DNA from 2 places in the Vibrio rarus genome. Region 2 is predicted to be linked to the other one. Evidence: predicted binding sites of a transcription regulator. Region 2 holds the regulator's gene; the other holds the start of a gene.
The links. Region 2 encodes CRP, which controls carbon source genes, mostly activating them, when cyclic AMP is high. Its sites were predicted from a motif close to TGTGANNNNNNTCACA; they were not measured.
Positions count from the first base shown of each region.

Region 1: OCU56_RS10635 (CTP synthase) is a predicted target of CRP. The motif match lies at 1,646-1,661, and genes of this name have one in related genera.

Region 1 covers NZ_AP024900.1:2,342,713-2,346,143, reverse strand. The annotation lists gene relA (GTP diphosphokinase) at 1-735, shown strand, start outside; gene mazG (nucleoside triphosphate pyrophosphohydrolase) at 795-1,598, shown strand; gene OCU56_RS10635 (CTP synthase) at 1,746-3,386, shown strand.
Region 2 covers NZ_AP024900.1:204,367-207,797, forward strand. The annotation lists gene astD (succinylglutamate-semialdehyde dehydrogenase) at 1-412, shown strand, start outside; gene OCU56_RS00930 (DUF1338 domain-containing protein) at 431-1,222, shown strand; gene crp (cAMP-activated global transcriptional regulator CRP) at 1,351-1,983, opposite strand; gene OCU56_RS00940 (phosphoribulokinase) at 2,209-3,078, opposite strand; gene OCU56_RS00945 (YheU family protein) at 3,145-3,366, opposite strand; gene OCU56_RS00950 (hydrolase) at 3,376-3,431, opposite strand, start outside.

The sequences.
Region 1 (3,431 bases), 710 kb from region 2:
AGTCGCGAAAAAAATATTGATGCAGGTAAAGATATTCTGGAAGGGGAGTTAGCTAAAATTGGCGCTCACCTTAAAGATGCAGATCGCTATGCATTGAAGCGTTTTAATGTAAACAGTGCCGATGAGTTGTACGCAGGGATTGGCAGTGGCGATTTACGGATTAACCAAGTGGTTAATCATATTAATGCTTTAGTTAATAAACCTACAGCTGAAGAGGAAGATAAACAGGTTCTTGCCAAGCTGAAAAGCGCGGACTCTGTTGCCCCACTTGCCAGTAAACCTCATAAAGATGCGGTAGTGGTAGAAGGGGTGGATAACCTGATGACTCACCTAGCACGTTGTTGTCAGCCTATTCCTGGTGATCAAATTAGCGGTTACATCACTCAAGGGCGAGGTATCTCTGTGCACCGCAGTGATTGTGACCAGTTGAACGAATTAAGACTGCACGCCGCTGAACGTATTATTGATACGGTTTGGGGAAGTGGATTTGTCGGTTCGTTTATTTTGACCTTGCGCGTTGAAGCATTGGAACGTACTGGTCTGCTGAAAGACATTACTACTTTAATCACCAACGAAAAACTAAAAGTAGCCAGTATGCGCTCTCGCATGGACTACAAGCGTCAAATGGTGGTTATGGATTTAGATATTCAGGTAACTAATGTGGAAATTAGCTCCAGAGTACAATCTCGAATTGAACAGATAAAAGATGTAATATCAGTGAAACGCCTCGGTTAACTTAATCAAATAAGGCCCCTGATTAGGGGCTTTTTTTTACACAAAATATTGGGAAATGTATGTCATCGCCAAATTCTATTGAACAATTACTCTCCATAATGGCAACCTTACGTGACCCTGAAACAGGCTGTCCATGGGATAAAAAGCAGACTTTTGACACCATAGTGCCCCATACCATTGAAGAAACATATGAAGTGGTAGATGCCATTCACAACAAAGATTGGCATAACCTAAAAGAAGAGTTAGGGGATTTATTGTTTCAAGTTGTGTTCTACTCGCAGATAGCCAAAGAACAGCAATTATTCGAGTTTGATGATGTTGTAGCCGTTTTAAATGAAAAACTCACTCGTCGTCACCCACATGTCTTTTCCGATGCCATTTTTGCTAATGAGCAACAAATAGACGACAATTGGCAGGCGGAAAAAGCAAAAGAGAAAGCTCGTTTAGGCAGTGTTGAAAAAAGTATTCTAGACTCTGTACCTAAGTCATTACCAGCATTGAGTCGCGCCAATAAAATTCAAAAGCGTTGTGCTCAGCATGGTTTTGATTGGGATACCCTAGGACCTGTTGTTGATAAGGTTCATGAAGAGGTACAAGAAGTACTTGATGAAGCATTACAAGTGAATGTTGAGCAACATAAAGTTGAAGATGAGCTTGGCGATCTGTTGTTTGCAACAGTGAATTTAGTAAGGCACTTAAAGTGCAATCCAGAAGTGGCTTTGGCTAAAGCTAATAATAAATTTGAACGCCGCTTTAGAGCGGTAGAAGAAAAGGTGTTACAGCAAGGAAAATCATTGGATGAGTGTGACCTTGACTACTTGGATTCACTTTGGGATTTAGTTAAACAAGATGAGCGGAAGTGACATTCCATATGTTGAGTTGACGTAAAGCAACAAATAAAAAAAAGACATGTGATAAGTTTCACGTTGTGGCGTTAAAAAGCTTCTGGTATATTTGCATCCCGTCTAGAAGCTATCCATTTCCCTCATTCAACCAATTTCAGGTTAAACATGACGACAAACTACATTTTTGTTACTGGCGGGGTTGTTTCCTCACTCGGTAAAGGTATTGCAGCAGCATCACTTGCTGCTATTTTAGAAGCTCGTGGCCTTAAAGTGACCATGATGAAGCTTGACCCTTACATCAACATTGACCCTGGGACGATGAGTCCAACTCAACATGGTGAAGTGTTTGTCACGGAAGATGGCGCTGAAACTGACCTTGACCTTGGTCACTACGAAAGATTTATTCGTACCAAGATGACAAAGCGTAACAACTTTACAGCGGGACGTGTTTACTCAGAAGTTTTAGCAGCAGAGCGTCGAGGCGACTACTTAGGGGCAACAATTCAGGTTATCCCTCACATCACTAACGCAATCAAAGACCGCGTCATTGCCGGTTCTAAAGGCCATGAAGTGGCTATTGTTGAAGTGGGTGGTACTGTTGGTGATATCGAATCTTTACCATTTATGGAAGCGATTCGTCAGTTAGCGGTTGAATTAGGCCGTGAACGCGCTATGTTCATGCACTTAACATTGGTTCCTTACCTAGCGGCGGCAGGTGAAGTGAAAACCAAACCAACTCAGCATTCAGTAAAAGAATTGCTTTCGATTGGTATTCAACCAGATATTCTTGTTTGCCGTAGTGACCGTATGGTTCCTGCAAACGAGCGTAAGAAAATTGCTCTGTTCTGTAATGTACAAGAACAAGCGGTTATCTCTATGAAAGACGTAGATTCAATCTACAAGATACCTCAACTTATTAAGTCTCAAGGTCTTGATGATCTTGTTTGTACTCGTTTTGGCATTAAAGCTCCAGAAGCCAACTTGTCAGAGTGGGAACAGGTAATTTATGAAGAAGCGAACCCTATTGGTGAAGTCACCATCGGTATGGTTGGTAAATACATTGAACTGCCTGATGCTTATAAGTCAGTGAACGAAGCATTAAAACATGCAGGGTTGAAAAACCGCTTAAATGTCCACATTCAATATGTAGACTCTGAGCATGTTGAGACTAAGGGTGAAGAAGCTCTAGTTGGCCTAGATGCTATTCTTGTTCCTGGTGGTTTTGGTGATCGAGGTGTTGAAGGTAAGATTCGCGCGGCACAATACGCTCGTGAGAATAACATCCCATACCTTGGTATTTGTTTAGGTATGCAAGTAGCGTTAATTGAGTTTGCTCGAAACGTAGCTAACCTAGCGGATGCGAATTCAACAGAATTTAACAAAGACACCACTCATCCTGTGGTAGGCTTGATTACCGAGTGGGTTGATAGCGAAGGTAAAGTTGAAGAACGTACCGAAGCATCTAACCTAGGTGGTACCATGCGTCTTGGTTCACAGCTGTGTCACTTAGAGAAAGGTACTAAAGCGTATGAGCTTTACGGTAGCGCGAAGATTCATGAGCGTCATCGTCACCGTTATGAAGTGAACAACAATTTACGTCCGTTGATTGAAAAAGCTGGTCTTAAAGTATCAGGCTTGTCAGCAGACAAAAAATTGGTGGAAGTTATCGAGAACCCAGCACACCCATGGTTTGTTGCGGCTCAGTTCCACCCAGAATTTACATCGACACCTCGTGATGGGCATCCATTGTTTGCAGGTTTCGTTAAAGCTGCTGGTCAATATCAGCGCGGTGAATTCGAAAAGTAAAAGAATGCAGGGGTGTTGAGCGGAGAATTATTACTACACCCCTTT
Region 2 (3,431 bases):
ACTGCTGGATCACGCGTTTGTTGCACCAAGTATTTTAGATGTAACGGACATCGCTGAGTTACCAGACGAAGAGTATTTTGGCCCGTTGTTACAGGTAGTGCGCTTTACTGATTTCGCCCAAGCTGTCGAGTTGGCGAATAACACTAAATATGGCCTTTCTGCAGGATTAATTTCAACTAATGATGAACAGTGGCAATACTTTTCTGATGAAATTCGTGCCGGCATTGTTAACCGAAACCGCCCTATAACCGGTGCCAGTGGTGATGCACCATTTGGTGGCCCGGGTGCATCAGGAAACCTGAGACCTAGTGCATTTTATGCGGCGGATTACTGTGCGTATCCCATGGCTTCTATTCAGGGGGCTGAGTCTGTTTTTCCAGAGACCTTGTCTCCGGGTCTTCAGTTCGATTAACCCTTACAAGGAGTTACCATGAGTGTGCAAAAGCTATTTGACCTATTGTGGCATGACTTTAATGGTCGGCTTTGTCCTTCTTCCGTTACGATTCATGAGTTGTTAAAGCAAAATAAAGTGCTGATCAATGATCATATCGCATTACGAACTTTTGCCTGTTCGCCCATTGATTTGAAGGTATTGGCCAAACCACTACTTGAACTTGGCTATCAGGCGGGGGGAGAGTATGTGTTTACCGCTAAAAAGTTGTTAGCCAAGCATTATCAGCATCCAGATCCTCTCATGCCTAAGGTTTTTATCAGTGAGCTTCAGTTAGATCAGTGCTCGAGTGAGTTACGTACTATAGTGGCTAAATTGGTGTCGCAAATAGATGACGGCCAACTTGAGGGGAGTGATTTTCTGCATGGGGGCAGGTTGTGGAACTTGAGCTTTGCGGACTATCAACAATTGGCGAAAGAGAGTGAGTATGCCTCTTGGGTGGCCGCCCATGGGTTTGGTGCGAATCACTTTACCGTGAGTGTCAATCAACTTGCCCAATTTCAAGATGTCGCAGAGGTGAATGCATTTTTAAAGCAGAAGGGTTTTGTTATTAATGCTTCGGGTGGAGAAGTGAAAGGCACGCCACAAGTGCGGTTAGAGCAATCATCTACTATGGCTGACAAGGTAAATGTTGCCTTCTCTGATGGAGAGCATATGATCCCTGGCGGCTTCTATGAATTTGCCAAGCGCTATGAAGTGTCTCAAGGGAAGCTCTATCAAGGGTTTGTGGAAGCTTCTGCGGATAAAATATTTGAAAGTACGAATAAGTAATTCGATTAAGCTAATGTCAATTACAGTAAGTAAATAATTAGAAGTTTATTACGATTGGTCTAAGTATAAAAATAAAAAAAACCACTGTTAAATAACAGCGGTTTTTTATCTTTAATTGTAGATGTTTATTAGCGAGTGCCGTAAACCACAATCGTTTTACCGTGTGCAGAGATAAGATTCTGCTCTTCAAGCATCTTCAAGATACGGCCTACAGTTTCACGAGAACAACCTACAATCTGACCGATCTCTTGACGAGTGATCTTGATTTGCATGCCGTCTGGGTGAGTCATAGCATCTGGCTGTTTAGCAAGGTTTAGTAGCGTCTGTGCAATACGACCTGTAACGTCAAGGAATGCAAGGTCACCTACTTTTTGGCTAGTAACTTGTAGACGGTTAGCCATTTGCGAAGAAAGACGCATTAGGATGTCTGGGTTAACTTGGATAAGCTGACGGAATTTCTTGAATGAGATTTCTGCCACTTCACATGGAGATTTTGCTCGAACCCAAGCTGTACGCTCTTGATCGTCTTCGAAAAGACCCAATTCACCGATGAAGTCACCTTGGTTTAGGTAAGAAAGAATCATTTCTTTCCCTTCTTCATCTTTGATCAATACGGCAACAGAACCTTTTACGATGTAGTAAAGCGTTTCTGCTTTTTCACCAGCGTGGATCAATGTGCTCTTTGAAGGGTATTTGTGGATGTGGCAATGTGACAAAAACCATTCTAACGTTGGATCTGTTTGAGGTTTACCTAAAACCATATTCTTTTCTTCCTCTCTCAGCGAGTATAATTATGTTCCCCGCCAACCCCGTATAAGTAGGGGGCGTGGGCGTAGTTGCTGCTACTACTTTTAATTTTAACAGTACGAATAGTAACTTTTTTTCAGTTAAATTTCTTGATTTTGTTAGGTATCAACTGTCGATTTTACAATCAAAACCGTGTTCTCAATCACACTCTTACGCAACAACCTAACATAATGTGAAAATTAGCCTATTTTACCTGTCTCCAATAGTTGTTGCAGGATAGGGCGAATAATCAACTCCATAGCAAAACTCATTTTTCCGCCTGGTACAACCAGCGTATTGTGACGAGACATAAATGACCCATCAATCATGGCCAGTAAGTAGGGAAAGTCGACATTCTTAAAGCCGCGCATACGGATGACTACAAAGCTTTCATCTAAGCTCGGTATTCCTTTGGCGTTCAGTGGGTTTGAAGTATCTACCGTGGGTACTCGTTGAAAGTTAATATGGGTGCGAGAGAACTGTGGGGTGATGAAATTAAGATAGTCATCCATAGAGCGAACAATGGAGTCCATTACCGCTTCTCTAGAGTGCCCTCTGTCTCGGGTGTCTCGAACAAACTTTTGAATCCACTCCAGGTTGACGATAGGTACCATGCCGATCAGCAGGTCCACGTGTTTGGCGACATTACATGTACTATCTACCACGCCACCATGCAGACCCTCGTAGAAAAGCACATCACTTTCCTCTGGCAATTCTTGCCATGGAGTAAAGGTACCGGGCATTTGGTTATAAGGCACCGCTTCATCAAATGTATGCAAATAACGACGCACTTTACCTTCGCCTTTTTCGCCATACTCTTTAAAGAAGTTCTCAAGGGCGGGAAAGTCATTTGCTTCTGGTCCAAAGTAACTGATATGACGGCCTTGGTCTTTAGCTTTACGAATGGCGACATCCATTTCAGGACGAGTGAAACGATGAAAGCTATCTCCTTCAATCCAAGCCGCCTTTACTTTCATCATATTGAACATTTTACGGAAAGCTTCAGAGGTGGTGGTGGTACCTGCACCAGAGGAGCCGGTAACCGCTATTATGGGATGCTTAGCTGACATGACTTTCCTTGTCTTGTATTTGAATGTGGAATAACGGTATGTAAATTGAGCGTAACCGTTAAAGTATCATAAAAGTTTTGCGTTGTGGCTCACTTTTATATCAATGCTTTCATGCAATTCAGAATAAACAATGACCGCAGTGCCTTGTTGCAGTTGAAGCTGAATTTGTTCTATTTTGTCTTGCAGTGATATTTCGACATCACCATAGTCGGTGCCTTCTCTTAGGATGTACTCTTTGATCAGGGTCTCTAAAGTTTGTGGGGCAATCTCTTTCCAAGGTACGATCATGCTGAATGCTTACTCGGTAATAATGTGACGGGTAAATTTATCATAAAAGCTTGGCAACGCCATCT